Prosthecobacter debontii: one gene and its partner. Each later gene encodes a partner of the first gene's protein in a complex. Links are inferred from orthologs where the notes say so. Each region holds a gene or a part of one and is shown on either strand. Other genes may lie near its edges. The genes, in order: trpE and B5D61_RS01720.

Evidence for each region.
Region 2: the proteins of trpE (region 1) and B5D61_RS01720 are in contact, whole or in part, in a solved structure (PDB 8RP0), measured with the Escherichia coli proteins. The link is inferred for Prosthecobacter debontii from one-to-one orthologs.

The regions. Positions count from the first base shown.
Region 1 is NZ_FUYE01000020.1:93,112-104,955, forward strand. What follows is about bases 3,747-6,738. They hold trpE (anthranilate synthase component I), read right to left. Parts: upstream 6,003-6,738; coding sequence 4,491-6,002; downstream 3,747-4,490. Other genes in these bases: B5D61_RS22105 (ArnT family glycosyltransferase), read right to left, coding at 3,747-4,296; B5D61_RS27240 (MFS transporter small subunit), read right to left, coding at 6,146-6,262; B5D61_RS22115 (L-lactate MFS transporter), read right to left, coding at 6,368-6,738. In the rest of the region: ptsP (phosphoenolpyruvate--protein phosphotransferase), read left to right, coding at 1-169; B5D61_RS22095 (Mrp/NBP35 family ATP-binding protein), read left to right, coding at 554-1,609; B5D61_RS22100 (phosphatase PAP2 family protein), read left to right, coding at 1,746-2,597; more of B5D61_RS22105, read right to left, coding at 2,587-3,746; more of B5D61_RS22115, read right to left, coding at 6,739-7,675; B5D61_RS22120 (GYF domain-containing protein), read right to left, coding at 7,737-8,033; B5D61_RS22125 (LamG-like jellyroll fold domain-containing protein), read right to left, coding at 8,247-11,477; B5D61_RS22130 (GTPase domain-containing protein), read left to right, coding at 11,703-11,844. UniProt on the Escherichia coli protein: Part of a heterodimeric complex that catalyzes the two-step biosynthesis of 4-amino-4-deoxychorismate (ADC), a precursor of p-aminobenzoate (PABA) and tetrahydrofolate.
Region 2 is NZ_FUYE01000001.1:408,432-420,021, reverse strand. Bases 4,867-7,604 are described here. They hold B5D61_RS01720 (anthranilate synthase component II), read right to left. Parts: upstream 6,652-7,604; coding sequence 6,082-6,651; downstream 4,867-6,081. Other genes in these bases: B5D61_RS01710 (HupE/UreJ family protein), read left to right, coding at 7,553-7,604; radC (RadC family protein), read right to left, coding at 6,757-7,452; B5D61_RS01725 (hypothetical protein), read right to left, coding at 5,315-6,001; B5D61_RS01730 (RlpA-like double-psi beta-barrel domain-containing protein), read right to left, coding at 4,867-5,161. Also shown: B5D61_RS01755 (zinc-binding metallopeptidase family protein), read right to left, coding at 131-1,243; B5D61_RS01750 (AI-2E family transporter), read right to left, coding at 1,285-3,111; B5D61_RS01745 (DUF883 family protein), read right to left, coding at 3,160-3,489; B5D61_RS25560 (lmo0937 family membrane protein), read right to left, coding at 3,550-3,699; B5D61_RS01740 (hypothetical protein), read right to left, coding at 3,747-4,007; B5D61_RS01735 (hypothetical protein), read right to left, coding at 4,030-4,209; more of B5D61_RS01730, read right to left, coding at 4,445-4,866; more of B5D61_RS01710, read left to right, coding at 7,605-8,194; B5D61_RS01700 (hypothetical protein), read left to right, coding at 8,924-9,439; B5D61_RS01695 (O-fucosyltransferase family protein), read left to right, coding at 9,439-10,092; B5D61_RS01690 (hypothetical protein), read right to left, coding at 10,138-10,734; B5D61_RS01685 (sulfotransferase family 2 domain-containing protein), read right to left, coding at 11,177-11,590. UniProt on the Escherichia coli protein: Part of a heterodimeric complex that catalyzes the two-step biosynthesis of 4-amino-4-deoxychorismate (ADC), a precursor of p-aminobenzoate (PABA) and tetrahydrofolate.

The DNA of each region.
Region 1 (11,844 bases):
CAGTGTCTCCGCAGGCCAGATCTCCCGTGTGAAGCACGCCATCCGGCGGCTGAATGCGGCGGAGTGTGCCAAGATCGTCGAAGATTGCCGCCACCTGGGCTGCCCGAAGATGATCCTGGAGCGCAGCCGTGCCATCGCTCAGCGTCTGTATCCCGATTTGTTCGAGTGAGGGATGAAAGTGAGGCGGTGCCACGTGGCCCGCCCACTCCGTATGCGGAATGCCAGTAGGCAGGCCAAAACGGAAGCTTTATCTCTGACATCCGAGCCGTCGATTTCAAAAACTTCGGGATGTGGTTATGGAAGGGCCTAACTCGGACTTCCACGTGGTAACCCGCACACGGAGTGTGCGGACCACTTCACCACCTCATCCTCTAAAGTGAGAAAGCGCAAACCGTTACCAGTCTGCGCCTTCTCCTTGGGAGTTTGGGTTGTCTTAAATAAAACGTCGCCAGCAGGAAGGACGGATGTGATAAAATCATCAGCGCATTCCCGGTGAAAGGCCGCTTGAGTTTTGTCGCCAGTCCGCTAGCGAAAGCGTATCCCAACCCCCGACATGCTCACTGACTCTGCTATCCGCCAGGCCCTGGCCCAAGTCCGCTATCCCGGCTTCAGCCGCGACATCATCTCCTTTGGCCTCGTCAAAGACATTGTGATCGAGGGCGGCCAAGTGACCGTGGAGATCTCCGTGGCCACCCGGGACCCTAACATTCCCCGCCTCATCCATGAGCAAGCCATGGACGTGCTGCAAAAGCTGCCCGGAGTGACCGAGGCACGATTGAACTTTGACATCAAGGAACCGCCCAACCCGGTCACCAACACCCCGGACAAACTGCCCAAGTCCTCCATCCCTGGGGTGAAGCGCATCATCGCCGTCGGCTCTGGCAAGGGCGGCGTGGGCAAGAGCACGGTGGCCTCCAACCTCGCCGTGGCCCTGGCTAAGACCGGAGCCCGCGTCGGCCTGTGTGACTGTGATCTCTACGGCCCCAGCATTGCTCACATGTTTGGCACGGATGAACGTCCTTACCAGAATGAGGAGCAGCAGATCGTGCCGATCGAGCGCTATGGCTTGCAGCTCATGAGCATGGGTTTCCTGCTGGAGGATGATGCCCCGGTCATCGTGCGTGGCCCCATCGCCACCCGCTACACCCAGCAGTTCCTCCGCCAGTGCGCCTGGGATCACCTGGACTACCTCGTCCTGGACCTGCCACCGGGCACCGGAGACATCCAGCTCACCATCGTACAGACCGTGGCCCTGGATGGCGCGGTGATCGTCACCACGCCTCAGGAAGTGGCCTTGATCGATGCCCGCAAGGCGGTGTCCATGTTCCAGAAAGTGAACGTGCCCATCCTCGGTATCATCGAGAACATGAGCTACTTCCTCTGCCCGGATAACGGCAAGTCGTATCACATCTTTGGCAAAGGCGGCGGTGAACACGAGGCCAAGCGCCTGCAGGTGCCGCTACTCGGTCAGATCCCCATCGAGATGAGCGTGCGTGAGGCCGGTGACGAAGGCCACCCGATCGCTCTCGAAGACGTGACCGAGTCCACGGCCTCCATGGCCTTCCTTGGCATTGCCAATCAGATCCGCAGCGCAGTTCCCTTGGAGTAGCGCAGTGTGATGAGGCTGCGTTTGGTCTCATGACAGGGGACGGTGCGAGCTGGCGTGCCCGTCGAGCGACGATCTTGTTTCGCGATGGCCCTCGCGGCCTGTTTCGGGATCATGCAGGATGCCTGACCAGCTCCCCATGGTCCTCAGCTCTCTCTCCCAGACCCTTGGTCATCTCACTCTGCCTGCCCAGCGTCGTCATCTCTGGCAGGTGTTTCGGTATCACCTGATCATCCGTCCTCTGGGTCGGGTGCTCCAGCTCTGGCGAGATGCCCGGGTGCTCAGTCTGGAGATGGTGCACATGATCTCCCGAAACCGGGTTTTGGCGCTGTCGGGAATCGCGCTGGGGGTGTTGATCTGCGTGGCTCTCATCAGCCCTCTCGATCAGGCCTGTCTGGAGACGCTGTCTGTCTTTCGCAGGCAGAAAGGTTGGGTCTATCACACCGCCAAGGCCTTGAGCCATTGGGGAGATTTCCTGGGGTTCAATCTGCTCGTGCTGCTGGGGCTGTTCTCCATGTCGCTGCTGCTGCGGTCCCGGTTTTTGCGGCTCGTTGTCGTCGCCTCGATTTTGGGGGCCACATTCACTGGCGGCACGGCCAATCTCTGCCGGGTGATGCTGGGTCGGGCTCGTCCCTGTGCCAAAGTGGCACCGGGTTTTTATGGCCCCTCGCTGCAATCCCAGCTCCACGCCTGCCCGAGCGGGCACACCGCCACCGCCTTTGGGGGCAGCCTCCCCGTCGCTGTGGCCTTCCCACCGGCCGGAGTGCCTCTGGTCATGGTCGCGGGCGGCATCGCGTGGTCACGCATGCAGAACAATGCCCACCATCCCACGGACATCTGGCTATCCATCCTGCTGGCGACACTCTATGGCATACCGCTGGGGCTGCTGGCTCGGCGGATGCGTCGGCATCGCAGTCTGCGCTTGCAGAAGTATGCAGCCCTGAAGTCCAGCCGACCCGCGCAAGCGGAGGTCATCCCGATCAAGGCGTAACCGGTTTGGGCGGCTGCACCAGCACTTGAAGCTGCACCCAACTCATCCGGGCTGCATTCAGGCCGCTGACCTTCTTCACCTGGAGTCCTGGGTGGCGGATGAGCAGGGCCTCCACCTTGGCAGAGGCATCCCGGGTGGGGAGAACAGTCGTCGAACCCGACCATCGGGCTTTTAGCCAACCCTCCAGCGTCCACTCCTGGCTCAGAGCCACCACGCAGGCTTGCGGATGCTCGTTTAAAAAGCGCTCAACTCGCTCCAGCTTGCCAGTGAACTCCCACGTGCGACCGGTGTAAAACACCAGACTGGGCTCGGTGTAATCCCACCCCAAGCAAGCGGTAGCGGCGATGTCATCCGTGGCTGAATCCAGCGCCGCCTGGGCCTGAAGGGTGGCGTTGCCTTCCCGTAGAGAGTGCGCTAGGCGCTCCAGGGTGAAGCCAAACATCATCAGCGCGAGTGTGGGCCCGATCCACACACGCGGCTGCACCACCCAATGAGGCAGGCGTGCCCCTGCAAAGGCTAGCACGACGAACAGAATCCCTGCCCAGAGAAGAACCGGGCTCAGGAGGCCGGATGCCGTGCGGCTGACTCCGGCCAGCCCCAGGCCGATGAGGCCGAGCAACACCACCAGAACCAGATGCAGACGGGGCAACCGGAAGCCTTCGCCGAAGGTCTCACGCGTGCTCGCCAGCCAAGCCCCCACCAGCAGAGCCGCCGCAGGAAAAGCGGGCATCACATAGTGAGGGAGTTGAGTGGCATAGAATGAAAAAATGACATACGGAGCGGCCAACCAGCCCAGCAAAAACGCTGTTACCGGACGCCACCGTGAACGAGTGAAGCGCCACACCGGCCAGGCCAGGCCGACCCAGGGAAAGAGGCTGATGAGTGAGGTCAGAGGGTAATAGATGAGGGGGATGAAACGGCGGCCATTGAGCACTTCCGTGCCACGTTTCACCACATGCTCTCCCATCCCCACCTTCCAGAACAGCCCATGAGTCTCGATCAACGCCGGAATGCCCCAGGCCGCCACAATGAGGAGGGCCAAGGCCAACCCCGACAGACATTGCAGATGCCGCCAGGGTAATTTCTCACGCCCCCACCAGCGCGCGAGCCCGAGCGCCACGGCAGGCACCAGCCATGCGAGCGGACCTTTGGCGAGAAAGCCCATGCCAAGCGCGATATACAGCACCCAAAACCATCGGCCCCAAGGTCTCTTGGGTTCAGGACTCAACCATAAGAGTTCCACCAGCGCCCGCCCCATCAGCGTGAGGCACAGCAGCAGAGGCATGTCCGCCACACAGAGCCGCCCATGCACCAGCACCTGGAGCGTGGTCAGCCAGACGATGCCCGATAGCAGCCCTGCCCGGCGGTCATGCAAGCGAGTGCCGAGGCTGGCGATGATCCAGGCCGTGAGCCACACGGCCACGACACTGTGCAGCCGTGCCATCCCTTCATTGATACCGCCCAACTCATGGTGCAGACGCATCCACCAGTAGGTGAGTGGAGGTTTATCAAACCGGTATTCTCCATTGAAATAGGGCACCAGCCAGGTGCCGCGCTCCATCATCTCCACGGTAGCTCGGGCAAAACGCGGCTCATCACGATCCGTCAGCGGAATGGTGCCGGTGCCGGGCAGGTAAAGCGCCAGCGTCACCACGAGGAGAATGAGCCAATGAGGAAGTGCACGAGAGCCGAGAGACATGGGTGGCAGTCATGCTTTTGGCGTTCCGCTTTTGCATGCGATCAACGCTGACGTTTCTGTTGCACGAAAAAGCCTACCTTAAAGCCCTTTTAGTTAGGCTAAATAGCAAGTTAAGTGAGGCGGCCACTCTTGGCCGCTCCTTCTCAGGTCAGGCTATCGCCACATGGCGGGCAGGAGCGCCCGCATGCTAGGCTCTAGGCCCCGAGCTGACGTGCCCACTCGATGGCGCGGAGCATGCCGGTGGCCTTGTTCACCGTCTCGCGGTATTCGTAGGTGGGGTCGGAATCGGCAACGACACCGGCTCCGGCTTGCACATAGGCTTTCCCGTCCTTCAGCACGCAGGTGCGCAGGGCGATGCAGGAGTCCAGGTTACCATCGAAGCCGAAGTAACCCACGGCACCGGCATAGGCATTCCGTTTGCTCTTCTCCACTTCATTGATGATCTCCATGGCACGCACCTTGGGGCTTCCGCTGACGGTGCCTGCCGGGAAGGTAGCACGCATGACGTCATAGGCATCTTTGTCAGGGCTGAGCTGCCCGTCCACGTTGCTGACGATGTGCATGACGTGGCTATAGCGCTCGATGATCATGAGGTCGCTGACCTTGACGGTGCCGTATTCAGCCACGCGGCCCACATCGTTGCGGGCCAGGTCCACGAGCATGATGTGCTCAGCACGCTCCTTGGGATCGTTGAGCAGTTCATCCGCCAGGGCATCATCTTCCGCCTTGGTTTGCCCCCTCCAGCGGGTGCCAGCGATGGGGCGGATATCAATGCGGCCATTCAGGCATTTCACATGCACCTCGGGCGAGCTGCCCACCAGGGAGAAGCCCTGCGGGAACTGGAGGCAGAACATGTAAGGGGAGGGATTCACGTGCCGGAGTGCCCGGTAGAGATCCATCGGCGTGCCGCTGTAGTCCGTCTCGAAGCGTTGTGAAGGCACGCCCTGGAAGATGTCTCCTGCGCCGATGTATTCTTTCATCTTCAGCACCATGCCTTCGTATTCAGCCTGGGTGGTGTTGCTGACGGGCGGCGGCAGTTGATCGTTGCTAACCGGGGCGATGGTTTGCAGCGGCTTTACGGCCAGAGGCTGCGAGAGCTTTTCGATCAGCGTGGCGATCTGCGCCTGAGCCCAGGCATAGGCCGTCTCCAGATCCGCATGCTCATCGGTGTGCACATTGGCCACCAGGGACATCTTGCGGGTGCGGTGATCGAAGATGACAACCGTATCCGTGATCATGTAAACCATCTCCGGCAGACCCAGCTCATCCTTCGGCGGTGGAGAAAGCGTGGGCTCAAAGAAACGCACCATGTCATAGGCCAGATATCCGACGGCCCCGCCGTGGAAAACCGGGATGGGGTGCGACTCCAGAGGCTGGAACGGAGCCATGAGCTTTTTCAGCTCTTCCAGGGGGTCGGTGGTCGTGGTGAAGGTGCGGGTTTTGCCCCGCTCTTCGATCTCAATCTCCTTACCCCGAGCGGTGAAGATCATGCGCGGAGAACTGCCGAGCAGGCTGTAGCGTCCCGAGTGCTGGGTGAGTTCGGCCGATTCCAGCAGGAACCCGCAGCGTCCGTCATGGATCTTTTGGAAAGCCGAGAGCGGCGTTTCGTAGTCGGCTGTCAGTTCCGCCACCACCGGCACGAGGTTACCCTTCTGCGCGAGGCTGCGAAAGGTGGCGAGGTCAGGCTGGAGATGCGGAGCGGACATGACGGCAAAAGGGCGCGCATGATGGACGCAATCTGGCCTCGTGGCAAGGCGTGGGATGGCGAAGCTGAGGCTCCTGGCTGGAAAACTGCCAGAATAGCCGGGCATGCGCTTTCCAGGGCAGGCTCAGGCCGCCCGAAAGCAAATCACTTGGCTCCCGCTGAGCTTTCGATGCCAAACAGCGGCAGAGATTTCTGCACGGACCGGGTGACCCCCCAGGACAGAGGCAGGATAACGATGAGCCAGATGAGGACGGCTTTCATAAGATGAGCGGTATTCAGTAAACAATGTTCAGTGGGACGCGGGCGGATCGAAACGAGATACCAATGACCAATGAATGATGACCAATGAATGATGACCGATGACTGTCATTTCACATGGTGTTTCGGATGCACCGGACGCACGAGGAGATTGGCGATGAGGCCGATCATCAGCAGGCCGCACATGAGGTAGAAGGTGTTGTTATACGCCTGGGCTTTGGGCACACCGGCGGCGACACGTTGGTCATAAAAGCCATTGATGAGAGTGGGGCCAATCACGGCGGCCATGCTCCAGGCGGTGATGAGGCGGCCGTGGATGGCGCCGACTTGATAGGTGCCAAAGAGGTCTTTGAGATACGCGGGAATGGTGGCAAAGCCGCCTCCATACATGCTGATGATCACCGCCGTGAAGATGACGAAGAACGTGCGGTTTTGGGTCTCCTGCGTCCAGGGCAATAGGGCATACAATACCGTGCCGAGCAGGAAATAGATGCTGTAGATCATCTTCCGCCCGGTGAGGTCTGAGGTGGAGGACCAGAGGAAACGACCGCCCATATTGAAGATGCTCAGCAGCCCGGTGAAGCCTGCACCGATGGCGGCACTGACGCCAAACATGTCCTGACACATATCCGCAGCGCGTCCCAGGATGCCGATGCCTGCGCTCACATTCATGCACAGCACGGTCCAGAGCAGCCAGAATTGAGGCGTCTTCCAAGCGGTATCCACGGACACACTGGCACTGGTGACCATGCTGTTGGTCTGAGTTTTCGGCACCCATCCCTCAGGCTTCCAATCCGCCGCAGGCACACGCACGATGAGGGCTCCTGCGATCATGAACGCGGCATAGATCGCCGCCATGGTGAGCAGGGCGGAGAAGGCTCCCGTATCGGCATCGGAGGCAAAGTGCTTCATCAGCTCCTGCCCGAGCGGGCTTCCGATCAATGCCCCACCTCCGAAGCCCATGATGGCCATGCCTGTCGCCATGCCGGGGCGATCTGGAAACCACTTCACGAGCGTGGAAACCGGCGCGATGTAGCCCAAACCCAGCCCGATGCCACCGACGACCCCATAACCCAAGTGCAGTAAAGCCAGCGACTTCATTTGCACGCCGAAGGCCGCGAGAAACAGACCGCCACAGAAGCATAGGCAGCTCACCACCATGGTCTTGCGTGGGCCTGAGCGCTCCACCCACTTGCCGAAGAACGCGGCAGAAAGCCCCAGCATGACGAGGGCGATTTGATAAGCCCAATTCACACTGGAGACAGGCACACCCAGCTCGGCGCTCAGCGGCTTATTGAAGACGCTGAAGCTGTAAACTTGGCCGATGCACATGTGCACGGCGATGGCCGCAGGCGGGACGAGCCACCGGGAGAATCCCGGCCCGGCGATGGTTGCGGCGCGGGAGAGAAAGGACATGCGCCCCGTTCTAGCGAGGCGCGGACACTTCCATCAAGAAGATGATCGAAATCTCCAGGGATCAGGCGCTTTTCTTGGCGGCTTTTTTCGCCGGAGCTTTTTTAGCTGCCGTTTTCGCAGCGGCTTTCTTCGCGGGGGCCTTTTTCGCGGCGGCGGCAGGTGCAGGTGCCTCGGCTACCGGGGCGGCTGGGGTGAGGCTGGCCACCCAGTCATTCACGTGAAGCCATTCATCGGCGGACTCGGCGCGGACGTAATCTGTATCTTTGAGAACGCCACGCACGAAGAAGCTGGAAAGTTCTTCTGCAGAGAAGGGACCAATTTCAACAAAGGAGCGGCTAAGGTAGAGCATGTTCGTCATGGGTGAAGGCAATCGTTGCTGAACGCACTGGTGCGTCCCTCAAATCATGTCTCAAGCAACTTCCTTGCCACATTCTTAGAGCCCAGACTATCTCTAACTACTCCTACAGAGAGACGAGGTATTTCTCGGACGAGGGTCTCCCACTCACAAGGAGTGCCGATATCCTTTGTCTTACAGGCGGTTAAGAGAGTAGCAGGCCACGTCACCTCGCCTTTACAATCCCACGCTCATCCACTTCACCACACTCATTCCCGAGGCCCGTTCACGCACACGCACTTCCCAACTTCCGGGATCGTCATTGTGGGCGATCTCCAGAGGCAGTTCCAGCAGGCCGTTTTCGACGGTGTAGAAGCCGCTGCCTTCAGCGCGTTTGCCATTGGCATCGCGGATCTCAATCTCCACGGGCACGGCCGCTTTGAGGACCGCCTCTTGGGTGCTGGTGAGTTGGATTTTCAGCGCGGCGGTTTGTCCGGGCTTGGCTGTGGCGGGCACGTCGCAGCGGAGTTGCAGCAGAGGCTTGGGAAGGATCATGTAGAGACGCCCATCACACGGTCCGAGCTCCACCTTCCATTTCAGATGTCCTTCAGCATCTCGTTGAGGAATGATGAGCTCACTGCGGCTCAATTCATAGATGCTGGCGTTGTCCTGAGTCAGCGTGATGTTGGCGGTCGTCGGTAAACCATTTTCGAGCACCAACCCGTTTTGACCGACATAGGTTCCAGCCTCTCGCTTGTCATTGATCACAAAGAGATAGGTGGCATCGCCATAAAGACGTGTGCGGAGGATCACTTCAGGGCTATCCGCCGTGACCTTGGGGGTATGACCGAGCGAGGCGACTTGGGGTCCAAGAGTCTCGGCCAGAGCGAGCAACTTGGCTTTATCTTCGGCTGCCTTTTTGACACGTCTAAAGCTGGTTAGGGGGATGTCCGCTTGGAGGCCTGGACAGAGGTTTTCATCGGCGATGATTTTACCACCACGCTTCTGCCATTCCTGAATGCGTTGGACCACGCTTTCACTGAGCACGTCACAATCAGGCATGATCAGGATCTTTCTCCCGCTGAGGCCTTTTTTGAGGAGGGTCTCTTCATACATGACATCGGTGCGGATATGCGCGTGCTGGAGCGCCATCCACACATCCGCAGACCAGCCCATGTTATTACCATAGCCACCTCGGCGAGCGAACATCTGCGAAGTGAAGCTTTCCAGCAGAGCGACCTCCGCACGTTCATCGGTGAGGCGCAGGAGCGTGGGGCCGAGGGGCTGCACGATGTCGTGAAGCAGCTCCGTCAGCACATGCACCGTATTGGGGTTGGTATAGCGATAGGAGCCCGTGCTATCCGTGGGCACCAGCGACTGCCAGCCGTGATACATGATGCCTTGGATAGGCCGAGACAGCTTGGTCCAAAGCGCCTCTTTGAGATGCATGGGAGCGATGGTGATGTAGGCGGCATCGGGATCGTGATCATCCCAGGCAATGACATCATCAGGCTGTGCTTTGCGGATAGGTGCGGTTTGGCTGCGATACCAGATGAGCTGCGTCATCTTCATCACACGCTGGCGTCTGCCGGTGGCTTCACTCATGGCTATGAGTTGATCGGTGCAAAGGCCGATGCGCTGTGGATCCGGGTAGGTGTAGGTCCAGTGCGAAAGTACATCCACACTGCCCCCAGCACCGCTGATGCTCGGCTGACGCACGGCCGGGTCGAAAAAGGTCCAGAAGCCGGGCCGAGCGGAGTTTTTCAAGCCTTGATGCAGGGCGCTATGCAGGTTGTTCCAACCATCGCCGACGGTCCAAAACCAACGATAGTATTTCAGCAGAGGATACTCATCGGAGATCACGCGATCTGCAGGAAAGTCCTTCAGCTTTTTCCATTCGACCCCATTTCTTGCGATGACTGCGTCAGGAATCTCTGCGCCAGCGAAGGTGCGATAATTGGTGCGATCGATTTCATTGAACGAGGGCTGAGAGGCATCACGCACTTCGGTATCCACTAAGGCCGCATCGAAGGCGGGATGCTGGCCATAAGCTCGTGAGAGACTGCGGCCCACGTTCTCATAGAACCCGGGCAGTTCCGGGAGTGAGGCGCAGATGTCTTTGCGGGGGTAGGGTTTACCGGCACGATCCACACGCAGCAGTTCCGTTTTATTCTCCAGCCATCGACTTGGAGAGACGCTGGCCACCAACTTCAATCCCTTCGCGAGAGCGGCATCGAGTTCTTGGGATTTGGCCGCAAGGCTCTCGGCGGAACTCGGCGGTGGAATGTTACGTTTGTCGGTTCGTGTTTCCCAGAGCTTTTCGAAATCTGGGTTGGAGATGCCTATATAATGAGTGAATCCGATTTGCTTGAGACGCTCCATCTCAGACCCATCGGCTCCCCACATGATCACGGGCATCTGCGGGGCGGGACGTGCCACGATCTCACATTCCAGTCCCTGCTCGATCACCGTTTCACCCGAACGAAGGGAGGCTCGCAGACGGTAGCGTTCAGGCTTCAAGGACGTGTCGATGGTGAATTTAACAGCATGATCACCACCTGGATTAAGCGCAGGCAGCACAAAGGTTTCGGCCTTTCCGCCATACTCCAAAGTCAATTGGGCATCGGCTACAGGATTGCGGCTCAGGTTCTGGCAGTGCAGTTCCACGGAGGCATTCTTTTCCATGCGCTGCCAGACGTGACGTGGGCTGCGAATCTCCAAAGCCAGGGGTTCAAACCGAAGCGCTCCTTCACACAAACGCACTTCATCGATCCGGCCTGGAAAGCCTCCATAGTTACTGCCGATACGATCCCCCAGATGCAAAGCCCGCACACCCGGCACCACCGGCCCGAAGCCAGGCTTGTAAGCTTGACTGATGAGTGAACCATTCCGATAAAAGGTGACGGTGCCCGCCGCGTCATAGCTGAAGGCGATGTGCTGCCACTGATCTGCAACCATGGGGATCGGTTCAGAGGCAAAGGTTTCAGACACCGAGCCAAAACCCAGCGTCACCCAGAGGCGTCGAGCTCCATTGGTCTCGGGTTCCAGCAATTGCCACGTGTAGTCGGTGTGATTGTCGATGACGTAACGTTTATCCGCCAGATAACAGCGGCCGGCCTGTGCATGATCGGCTCCCGGTTGGATCCACATCTCCAGGGTAAAGGCTCCTACCGGAGACAATCTTCCTGCGCCTGTGACGCGTAAGCCATGGGCCTGCTTGAGGTCATAACCACAAGTCATGCTGTGCCCCAGGCGACCTTCGGTGGCGGCCGCCGCTCCATTCAAGACGAGGTCGTGGCCTTTGCCCGAGCTGTCTTTGAGTTCACTCCCGGCATCGAACTTCCAATACCCCAGCACATGAGTCCCGGTGGCATCTGCACCCGTGTATCCGGTTTCCCAGTTTTCTTGATGAGCTGCCAGGCTGAGGCCGGGCAGGCAGAGGAGCACGAAGAACAACAAACGAGGCATGAGAAGTATGAGGTAGGCGCACACGCTTTGGCGGGATCGAGAATGTGCGGGCATGGGAGAGAGCCGCTAGGTCCGCGCAAGTAACGGTGATGGGACCTTGAAACAATCGTGCCTCGGCCACCTCCTTCCCGTTTCCTTTCTGACGGATGACCATCTTTTTGTGATAAAGAACTCATCACTTGAGTTGCGAATGTGGTCGGACTGTTTCACATGCTTCCAGTTATCATGCCACCCCCGCCAGGCATCACCCCACCAGCCTCGGACATCGTCACTCTGAGTTTGATCTCGCATACGAATGCGGGCAAGACGACGCTCGCCCGAACCCTCCTCCGCAAAGATGTGGGTGAAGTGAAGGATGCCGCGCATG
Region 2 (11,590 bases), on another replicon or contig:
ATGCACGATACATTAACATACCCGACTTGCAGTCTGCAATAGCGCTCAATGTAAAGGCGCAAGAAGACATAGCATCCCCGATCTGGAACTGCATAACGCCCGTTTTTCCGTGTTTAGCCCCCGTCTCTGCTCACAAAGCGCCGACCACGCGATCGATGAAGTAGAGCTTTTTCAAGACTTCACCGCTACACACAAAGGGATAAGCATCTGGCTGGCCCATGCTGCGCGTGAGTTCATTCACGAGGGTCGTGAGAGCGACCCAGCGGCCCATACGCTCGCCAAACGCCTGCATCTCTGGCGTGGGGGTCTGGCCCTCACCACATAGGATGGAGGTGTCGATCTTCGGGCGCGGGATGTTACTCTGGCATTGAGCCGCCTCGGCCGTCTCCAGCGTGTCACGCATATGCAGCCAGTGTGCCCAGGTTTCTGCCCAATCTTCCCAGGGATGACAGGCGGCATAGGAGCTGATATGGCCAGTCTCCCAACCTAGAGGGGCGCCCTCCGCGTAATTGCGCTGGAGAGCCGCTGAATAATCCTGGGTATCATCCCCGAAGAGCGTGCGAAACTCCGTGAGCCAGAGGCCGTCGCGAATGAGCATGTCCCAGTAATAGTGGCCTGACTCATGGCGGAAGTGCCCGAGCAAGGAACGATACGGCTCCTTCATCTGCAGGCGATTCCGCTCCCGCACATCATCATCGGCCTCCATCACATTCAGGGTAATGACCCCATTTTGGTGGCCGGTCAGCACTGGCGGCTGGCCAGGCACATCCTCTAGAAAGTCGAAAACCAGGGGGAAGGGCGGCTGCAAGCGCGCCTGCGGTCCCCACAGCTTCAGATCCAGGAGCGTGTAAAGCAGCCGCCGCTTGGCCGTTTCGAGCTTGATCCAGCGCTCTGGGTTTTCCGGTTTGGAGAGATCAGGGATCACCCTCGTGGTGGTGCAGCCGGCGCAGAGGGTCACGGTCGGGTCCGTTTCCAGTGGGATGAGCCAGTTGCAGGCGCAAACGTTGAGGTTGGCACAGTAGCGGAAACGGGGGGCCGCAGGGGGCTTTGGCGTGCGGCGGAAGAGTCCGCGTTTCTTCGGCATGGGGATGACCACGGCATCCTCCAATGTGCCCTCTGGAGTCAGATTCATAGACCTCATCTCGAGTGTCTGAGGATCAAAACCCACGGCCCGACCGCAGGAGATGCAGACGCTATTGTTAAAGAAAACGGGCTGACCGCAAACACAGGTGTAGGTTCTCATGAAACGAGGGTGTCGGGTGATTTGCCCGACGGGTAAAGTCATCACAAGCCATATCGTCGTGACGCGACGAATGAGGCCTCATTTTTTTTAGTTTTTCCGCCATCCTCTTCATTCGCGACAGGGCGGTCCAGCCGCAGGGCCTCGGTGAGGCGCTCCCGGGCCGCTTCAGTGGTCGTGACCACCCAGGAGGCACCGGTTTCTAAAGTGCTTTCCGCCGTCTGTCCGCCCCATCGGGCTAGCAGGATCTGCAGCTCAGGGAAGCGATGGCGGAGGCGTTTGCACAGGATCTGGGCCTGACTGCTCACTCCGGGAGGCACGGCGCTGATGCAGACGAGGCGCGGCTGCAGGCGCTCCACCTGCTCAATCACTTCTGAGACGAGGGCCGATTTCGGAATGGACTCCCACTTCAAAAACCCAGGGGCGAGGCGGCGCTCCAGCCAACGTAGCGCGATGGCGTCTGCGGAGGCGTCAAAGCTCCGGCAGAGCAATAGAGGACGGGTTTCAGAGGGTGGAGGCTCAAGGAGGTCCTCCCCATTCGGCTCAGCTTCATCCGCTAACTCCGACAAGGTGCCGAGGATCGATTCTGTCTCCTCCCGATTCAGCCTGCCCGCCAGCATTTCTCGCCTCACCTGCACGGCCGCTGGGAGCAGCACCTGATCGATCGTCGGCTCGGCTCCCCGCTCACGGACAGAGTTCTGCACAAAGCTCTCCGCCTCTTCCACATCCCCCACCAAGAGCCGCTGAAAGACCAAGAGGGAGGGTTGGACCTGGGGCTTTTCCCCCATGAGCACCTCCACAAAGTGCATCTCGGGAATGTATTTGCAAAACACCACCAAACACACCGTCAGAGGCGTGGCCAAAAGCAGCCCGACAGAGCCCCACACCCAAGTCCAGAAAAGGATGGCGATCAGCAAAGCGATGTCTGACACTCCAGCACTGTGTCCATATAGCATCGGCTCCAGGATCATATTGGTAAGCAGCTCCAGCGAGGCGATGAGAGTGATGACGAACAAGGGTTGCGTCCAGCCATCAAAGACCACCAAGCTGAGCGCCGTGGGCAAGATCGCCGCAATCCAGGGACCGATGTAAGGCACGAACCGAAAAATGGCAGCTAAGGCCCCCCATAACACGACGTAAGGCAGCCCGATGAGCCAAAAACCCAAACCGAGCATCAGACCATAGACCGTATTGATCAGCGTCTGCATGAGCAGATACCGGCTCACTCGAGAGGCAGCTTCATCCAGCGCCCGGGTGGTGGTGGTGAGGCGGCTGTAGCCTACCAGATGGATCACCCGGTTTCGTAAATCCTGCTGGCGCAGCAGCATGAAGATGACAAAGACCACCACCACCGCCGCTGTGCCCAAACTATCCGCCAGCAGCGCCCCGGCTGACATGACCGTCTCCTGAAGCTTGTTGGTCGAACGCTCGATAAAAACGGGGGGCTCCGCAGGCGCGCTGCTAACTCCAGGGTCCGGCTGGCTAGCCTGTCCCGAGACATCTCGGGCGAGATCGGACAAGCGCTCCAATACGCGGTTATTCCCCACCTCACGCAGGCTGGAAATCCGCTGCTGGATGGTGGTGCGGTAGCTCGGCAGTTCCTCCGCGAGGTCTCGTAATTGCAAGCCCAGTGCCCAAAACACGCTGCCTAGAAAGGAGAACGAAAGCAAGGTGACCGTAATCACCGCCAGCGTGCAACTGAATCGAAGCCGGTGTTTGAAGAACGAAACAACCGGCGTCAAAAGAAAGGTCAAAAGTGCCGCCATGGCCAGCGGCATGAGAAACTCTCGACCCCACCATAGCATCGCCACGGTGAGAGCCACCGTGGCGAGCCGGATCAGAGGGATCAGATGAAGCTGAAGCGCTTCCATGGGGGTAGAGTTCCAGACGACGTGCGAGACGGGTCTGGCGGGTGGAGATCAACGACGCTGGCTGCTGCTGCCGCTGGAGAGCAATAAGCCAAACAGCAGGCCTACGCCGACGGCGACCCCCAGGAATTCATAGGGCCGATTGTGCACGACCTTATTCAATTGCGAAGCATTACGACGAATCTGACGCTCGATCTCATGGCTGGCTTCACCAGCATAATCGGCGATGCCGGAGAGGCGTTCTTTGATCTGGCCCGTGTAGGCCTGGGAATCTTGGCCGAGGCTATCAAGGATGCCTTTGGCTTCATCGGAGATGGTGCGCAGACTGTGCTGAAAGCGCTCGGTGGTATTCAAGGGTTTGCGTTTAAAAAGCAGGCTCATGGAAGTAGAGGAGTTGAATGTTGAAGGATTGAACGGACGAAATAAAATCTGTTAGGCCGATCAAATCGGACGACGTCCCTGGATGAGACGGACAAGGATACTGACCACGGCCAGCACCAGCAGAATGTGGATGAATCCGCTGAGGGTGTAGCTGGTGACGAGACCCAACAGCCAGAGGACGAGAAGAATGACAGCGACGGTGTATAACATAATATTTGTTAGTTGGAGGTTACGTTGAAAAGAGGATTGCGCTGAGATCAGCGACGCATGTAAAGCCCCACGAAGACTCCGCCCAGCGCGGCATAAGCGAGCGCACGCAGAGGGTTTTCCTGGGCAAAATTGCGCAGACGATCCAGGTTCTGATTCGCGTCCTGCACCACCTTATGGGTGCAGCCATCGATACGAGTGCGGGCCTCCTCGCGGAGGTTGTTCAGATCTTGCTTCACGGCAGCGCCGAGAGCGCGGAAGTCATTGGCCGTATCATGCAGGACTGCTTCAGTGCGGGGTGTGGGAGTCATGGTAAAAAGGAAGGGATGGACGTTAAGATTTCAGATAAAAGCTCGCCCCGAACACAGTCAGGGCGATCAGCGCCACCACCCAAACCAACACCGACGCACTCCCGGCAACTCCGCTCACAGCTGCTGTCATCGCTAATAAAACGATGGCCGCAGAAATGACGCGAAGGTGCAGGTTGGGAGTACTTGGATCGGTGCTGATCATAGCGGGTAAGGTGCGAGACACTCTTTCGCAGAGGCAGTGCCACCGTTTCCGAACACCCTAAACTACTGACAACCAACGATTTAAACTCACCCACAGAATTAACGTTGAGTGCTTAAACGGCTGCTTCCTTGCAAAGCACCAGGAAAAATCATGCAGTTCGCACAATCTAAAAATCAAAAAGCCGCTCCTGAGAGCGGCTTGTCCAAGCATTGAGGGTGATTCCCTTCCTAACCAATTATAAGGATGCTGTCATAGGAGTTTTCAGACTCTGCAAGGTGGCTTGATAAACCTTGGCCTGGATATCCTCCACCATGTGTCGCACATGCGGCCAGCGGATGCGATCCCGCATGATCTCCATGCTGCGGGCATAGGATCCCCAATGCAGGACCTCGATGTCCACATGCCGCACGCCCCAGTCATCCATCATGTTTTGGTTAGGCTTATAAAGATCGATCGTGCCCGTGCCTACCAGCGCACTGCCATAGTCATCCACCTCATACACCACATCGGGCTGACCCGCGATGCGGAACCGAGTGCCAACCGGGTAGCGGGACCAATCCGCCGCTGCACTGCGGATGCTGCCAAACTGCAACGGCGTGCCGAGGGCCGTTTTCATGCCGTAGGCCAGATGGTCCGCCTCATCATGACAGTAGGCCGTGGTCCGCACATTCATGTAGCTACCCGGCTTCTGGGTCGCCGCCAGCAGGGGTGGGCGCGGCTGTTCCATGACGAAGTAGTAGCGCTTCATCTCTTTGGGGCGGAAGGGTACCCCTGCCGCCAAGGCCTTGCGCACTTCATAGCGCACGCCGGGCTGCAAAGGGGCACCTTCTTTCGGCTGCGGGCTGGCCCAACCAATCGCCTCCAAGGGGGAAAGTGCACAGGACGAAAGGGAAAGTGACGCGGCGGTCACCGAAAGAGCCACCGAACAACGGAGCAGGCGGGTTGTGTTCATGATGGTAATTATGGAGTTAGTAAATTATACGGATTATTTTAAGAATCCGCAATATAAAAACTATAACCACCGTGATTTTAAAGAGGGCGAAAAATAAGGGATCCCTGAAATCCGCCAAGTTCGGAGTTTCCCACTCTCCGCCGATTCCCCCCCTCACACCTCTTCCACCGGCTGGATCGGCGGCGCGGCCTGACTGCGCCCGATGCGGCCGCTGTAGAGGTCCATCGTCCGGCGCGCCAGGATATCAATGATGGCCGGCTGGAGCGTGCGTGCGGCCACGTTGGAGACCGCCACACCCGCCCACACCATCGGGGACTTGTATTTGAGCACCTGCCATACGGGCAGCAGGCGCTTATACCACTTCCCAGCCGTCTGCACGGCCTCATGATTGGCGATCTTATGCGTCATCTCCCAGGTCTTCACCGCCGTGCTGGCGCTGACATCCACGAGACGACCGATGGAGCGGTTTTGCAGGAAATTGGACAGGTCCAGCGCCGCCAGATGCACCGCCCTGCTAAACTGGCTCAGTCCCGGTGCCAGCAGCGGTTCTGGATGCTGCGGGTAGTAGATCCGCGCGATCTCCCGCACGAGCTGCGGCACCTCATCCACCAGCGGCGGCAGCCACTCCGGGTTCACCCGCTTCTGCCAGCGGAGACGGTTTTTACATGCCTCCACCGCTTGCAGCGCCTCCTGATCCTTAGGCCCATTCAGGTCCCCGGCATGTTCGGCAATCTCACGCTGAGCCGCCTTCACCCCCATCACGAAACGGAAAGCCATATACAGCAGCCACGTGGCGGTGCCGCAGATGAAACCTGCCAGGAAAGTGAGGAGGTAAGTCATAGCATGTCACGTCGTCACATCGCTCTCATGGATATCGCATTGGCCCCATCCACAGGCCCCACCTCAACCTCCAAAGATGGCTACATCTCCAGGAAGTTCTTCAGGAGCTTCTTCCCCTCCTGAGTCAGGATGGACTCGGGGTGAAACTGCACGCCATGAATGGGCAGTTCCTTATGCTTCAGGCCCATGATCTCACTCTCATCATCGTCTGCCACAGCTGTGATCTCCAGGCACTTCGGCAGCGTGTCCCGCTTCACCAGCAGCGAGTGATACCGCGTGGCGGTGAAAGGCTGCGGCAGATCTTTAAAGACCGACTGGCCCTGATGCCGAATCACCGAGGTCTTCCCATGCATGAGACGCCCCGCGCGCACCACATCGCCGCCGAAAACATGGCCGATGCTCTGGTGCCCCAGACACACCCCGAGGATCGGCGTGCTCTGGCCAAAGGTCTTGATCACATCACAACTGATCCCCGCCTCCTTTGGCGTGCAGGGGCCGGGAGACACGCAGATGTGATCCGGCTTTAGCTTGGCAATCTCCTCCAGCGTGATCTGATCATTGCGATGGATCTGCATGGTCGCCCCCATCTCCCCGAAATACTGGACGAGGTTGTAGGTAAAGGAGTCGTAGTTGTCGATGATCAGCAGCATGGCTTTGCTGAAACCATCCGCGCATCCCCTGGAATTGCAAGGGGCGGCCTCAGATTGAGAGCCTCCTTTCCCCAGGGTATACGTTACCTCGACAACTACCTCCCCTCACAGCATCCCGCTCTCCCGAAAGCTGAAATACGGCTGTCCCCTGCCCTCTGCTGGCAGACCGATGATGAGGTGATCCAGGAAGGTGAGGCCCAGGATCTCCGCGCCTTCCCGCAGCTTCTTCGTGAAGACCTTATCCGCCTCACTGGGTCGAGGATCCCCTGAGGGATGATTGTGAGCGATGGCAAACCCATAGGCCTTATGGACAATCGCCCGCTGCAGGATCTCACGGGGGTGAGCCACACTCTCATTCACACTGCCACGGAAGACCTCCTCATCCCGCAGCAGATGCAGCCGAGTATTCACCAGCAGCACCCGTACCGATTCATGCCCCAGGCACTGCATCTCCGCCGCCAGATACCGGTAGATCAGTTCCGGGGCATTCAGCGGCGTCTCCTTCACCCACTCCCGCTCCGCTCGTTTCCCCAGCTCAAACGCCGCCGCTAAATGAGCCGCCTTTGCCGGACCCAGCGCCCGACTTGCCGCCAGCTCCGCCGGGCTCGTGCGCGAGAGCTGCCTCAGGGTGCCCACCTCCCGCAGTAGACGCTGCGCCACCTGAATCGCATTTTCCCCTTTCGTGCCCGTATTGATGAAGATCGCCAGCAATTCCGCATCCGTCAGGACCCCGGCCCCCAGTCTCAACAGACGTTCACGTGGACGGTCCTCCTCGGGCAAATCGTGGATGCGATGCGACATGTCTCAACTAGGCTGAAGTCTTATCCTCAGCAACGCAAAAAATTCGCAGACACACTCCTGCTGGCGCGTTTATAGCCGCGTCCGTTCTTTCCCCCGCCGCATGCTGAAAAGCCTCCACACCGGTCTCCTCCTACCCTTGCTGCTCCTCCTGGGCCTGCAGGACGTGCTCCCGCTGCTGGCCAGCAGCTTTGACCTCCGCACCTTCGCCGATGAAACCCTCACCGGCTTCCGCCACATCCTGCCGGAGGGGCTGGATCACATGGCCTTCATCCTCGGCCTCTTCTTCCTCTCCCGGGAACTCCCCACCCTGCTCCTCCAGACCACGCTCTTCACCGCCGCGCACTCCTTCGTACTCGGCCTCGTCGTCTTCACCGGTCTGCACATCCCCGTGCATTGGGTCGAGCTCGGCGTCGGCCTCAGCATCGCCCTGCTCGGGCTGGAGGGTCTGCGCCCCGCCCTGCTCCAGCGCTGGCGCCCGCTCATGATCCTCGCCTTTGGCGGCATCCACGGCCTCGCCTTCGCTCACAGCCTCGTCCAGGCTGAGAACATCCGGCGCAGCCCCCTCTCCGCCCTCTTCGGGTTCAATCTCGGCGTCGAGCTCGGCCAGCTCACCCTCATCCTCGCCCTCGTCCTACTCTTCAGCCCCTGGTGGCAGCGCACCTGGTATCATCCACGCGTGCGTCAGCCCGCCCTCGCCCTCATCACCCTCTCCGGCCTCCACTGGGCCTGGGCTAGGTGGTGAACGCTAACGAACGTGAAAATCCCACAAAGCACGCCCGGTTGGATTCGAACCAACGACCATCGGATTAGAAATCCGGTGCTCTAATCCACTGAGCTACGGGCGCTTTTGCTGTGATTTACAAGGGATGCACGAGCGGCACAAGCGGCTTTTGAAGTGTTTATACACCAGTTAAAAACACTTCGTGAGGAAGACTGCAAAACCGTCCCCAACACGTGGTGCACCCAAAAACTCAGCATCAATGCCGTCATGAATCCAGCGGGTATTATGCCCGCTTTTACATCGACGGCAAGTCTTGTAAGCCAAGCGGTCTATCTCAGGGCGTCGCCTTATTCTTTTTCGACAGCCTCCATTCCCTGGGAGGAATTGGGGTTGGATCGTTCCAGAGATGCGTTTGCATCTAAAATATCGAGCCGGCGTCTTGTCACTCGCGACGCAAAACCGCCGCTTCCTACATGGCCGGTGCTCTCCTCGGCATCTACTCTTTATCCCTCAGAAACCAGTTTTAAAACACACCCCGGTGAAACCCTATCGTAGAATTCAGAATAGTCAGAAAAAAGTCATTTTCTACGAACACGGTTTCTTTCCATTGGATCACATTTTGCAGCCGAGGGGGCAGTTTCATCAAAATTAACAATGCTATAAATTTATTCTTGAAATCAAGTTACAATCATCCTCGCCGCTTCTGCGGAAAACATCATACATTCAGGCCAAATTTAAACAAATAACTTCATGCCAGAAAGATATTTACTTTACAAGGGATTCGAGTCTGGATTCAACAACGATCTGATGTCTTTGGAACTTGCAGTCGGGATAGCCTGGGTAACTAAGCGAATCCTTATCTATTACGGCACAGCTGGCCCCAATCAACATCCTACTTATTGCCGGGGCGGCAGGTATGAATTTATCCCTGAAAGCCGGAGAAATATAATCAATAATACAGTAAGGCCTAACATCCTAGACTTGGTTGATCATGTACCTGTTCCGTGCATGATACTATCGGAATTTAAAACGACTACTGCTGGCAAACATCTGGAAACAACCGATTGTGCGGCGCACCTACACGAATCTGTTTTCTGTCCGCTGATGGATTTCGAGGAGCCTGAACGCAAGAAACTATTGGAGAATTTTTCAGAAGAACGGACATGGCTGGTTGATCCGAAGAGTGAAATATTTCACTTAGGAAATGTGAACCTAGGTTATTATTCCCGGTTTTTTTTGATCCACCATCTGGGTTCCATTCCGTAATGGAACACATAAAAATGAAGGATCCTTACAATGACCTTGCGGATAAGATCGCCCAATCCTTGAAAACATTCTGTGCTATTCATGTCCGCTTGACCGACTTTCGAGGGTTCCAGCCCAGATCGGAAGAAAAATATAAGAGGGACATCATCGATACCCTGCAGTCTATTTTTAAGCCAGAGGAGTTTCTTGTCATATCTACCGATGAACCTGAAAATACTTTGTTTTTCAGCGAGATTTTGGATTCATTTCCCAACCACATCTTCTTGGACGAGTTCATTGTGAAAAACCATTCAGACGGATTTTCCAATCTTCCATTCACAGATGAAACCACTTTCGGTCTCATCTGTAATTTAGTCCTGCAGCGTTCGGAGCAGTTCGCAGGGACTCCAGGGAGCAGTTATACCGCCATGATTCACAGGGGAAGGCTACGCCACAGATTATCTACTCAGATGAATGGCTCCACGGACGATGTAACGTCAGAGTTCAAATTTATTAGCAATGGATTTGACGACAGACCCATTCCTTTCAATCGGGGAGTTTACCTCGAGACAAGGGAGGGACCTTTTAGCTGGAACCGCACCGAGTTACCCATTTCGACTGGATGGAAGTCATGGTATCGGGAATGGCCTGAGTCGGTGAAGCCTGTGATCTAATTTGTCAGATAGCCACCCTCTGAGTTACCGGAGCTTCATCATGACTCAATGATCGCGGAACATGAACCATAGATCCGTCGGATTGTCCTGGATAAATCTCAATCGCATGTCGAGATCCACCGAAATTGAATGCAAATCCGATTCGCTACGCTCTCCAACAACTCGCCCTGACAGTATCCCTGCGTGACTCAGCTTGGGTAACCAAGATGTCAATTCAGATCGGTGATTGTTGAGATGACCAAAAAAGACAAAATCCAAATCTTGGTCGGTGAAGCAAGCTGCATTCACCTGAGTTGCGGAAACGAGCTCTTGACGAAGCTCACGCTCTAACAAATGAATGGTTTTATAAACATTGTTTTCAAACACACTCAAAACAGACAAAGGAGAATAATGAGTCAGCGTATGCTCTAGAAGGTCGTGATTTGCATTCAATAAAACACCTTTTCCCTTCAATCCCATTCTTCCCAAAAAAAGCCCCAGTTGGGAAAGGCTTCCAATCTCAGGCAAATCGACTCCAGCCGGATGCCAGATGGAGATCATGCCCTTCCTGATCCGATCTAAAAACCACGCCGCCTCTTTCAACGGTTGGTGGCCGTTTCTGGCAAGTGTGACTCTTCCCTGCTCATAATAATGATGGTCCATCGCGGGATTGAAAAAATCGAATCCGTGAATCCATACGGCATAACCCGAGTTCAGAAGGTGATTGATCACAAGAACTCCACTGGATAGGTAGGCTTGGAGCTCAGAAACGGTCTGATTGAACGTCTCAAGAGAGACACTATCGTGTTCTCGTGGATCGCTTTGAAACTTCCGCCAGTCGTTTTCGCTTGCCTTAGAAAAATGGATATGGGTTCCAAGGAGATTGATCTTCTGCCCCAGCTGACGGACGCCAATATTTCCGCATGACGATCAAATGTCTGTTCGACTCCCTACGAATCGTTCAAGCCTCTGAATTCTGCATCGGTTGAAGCGAACAATGATGCCGTTGAACTGATCAATCAGTTCTCCATATCTGTCGGAGCAAATAGCGCTTGGACCATTTCCTATGACCAAAGTCTGCGGTTTCGATAAAAGCGCATTGTCTCTAGTGATGGGAATCGAACTCATATTGAAAAATCGAGAAATCGTCTCGATAGACCCTTTGCATCAGGTCATGAATTCTCGCAGCGAGTCCGTCACGATCATCAAGCCTCGGAGATGGGTTTAACTTAAGGAGCGGTTGATAATCAAAGCCCAATCGAGTTGATATCTCTAGCCAAGCCTCGTCCAGCTTCTCGAACCTGAAGACTGAGTCGACTAAGATCCGGCCATCCCCATCGCAGATAAATTTTTTTTGAGGAAGAAAGTGCACAATTCGATCAAGGACGGCAGGATCGCTGAGCGCTTTGTCGATGAAGGATTGGATATCGCCACATTCATGAACGACTCGATTGGCTAAACCTTCATTGATGGGCCGACTGATCAAGTAAGAATAGGCGGATAGAAATCTGTCAACCGG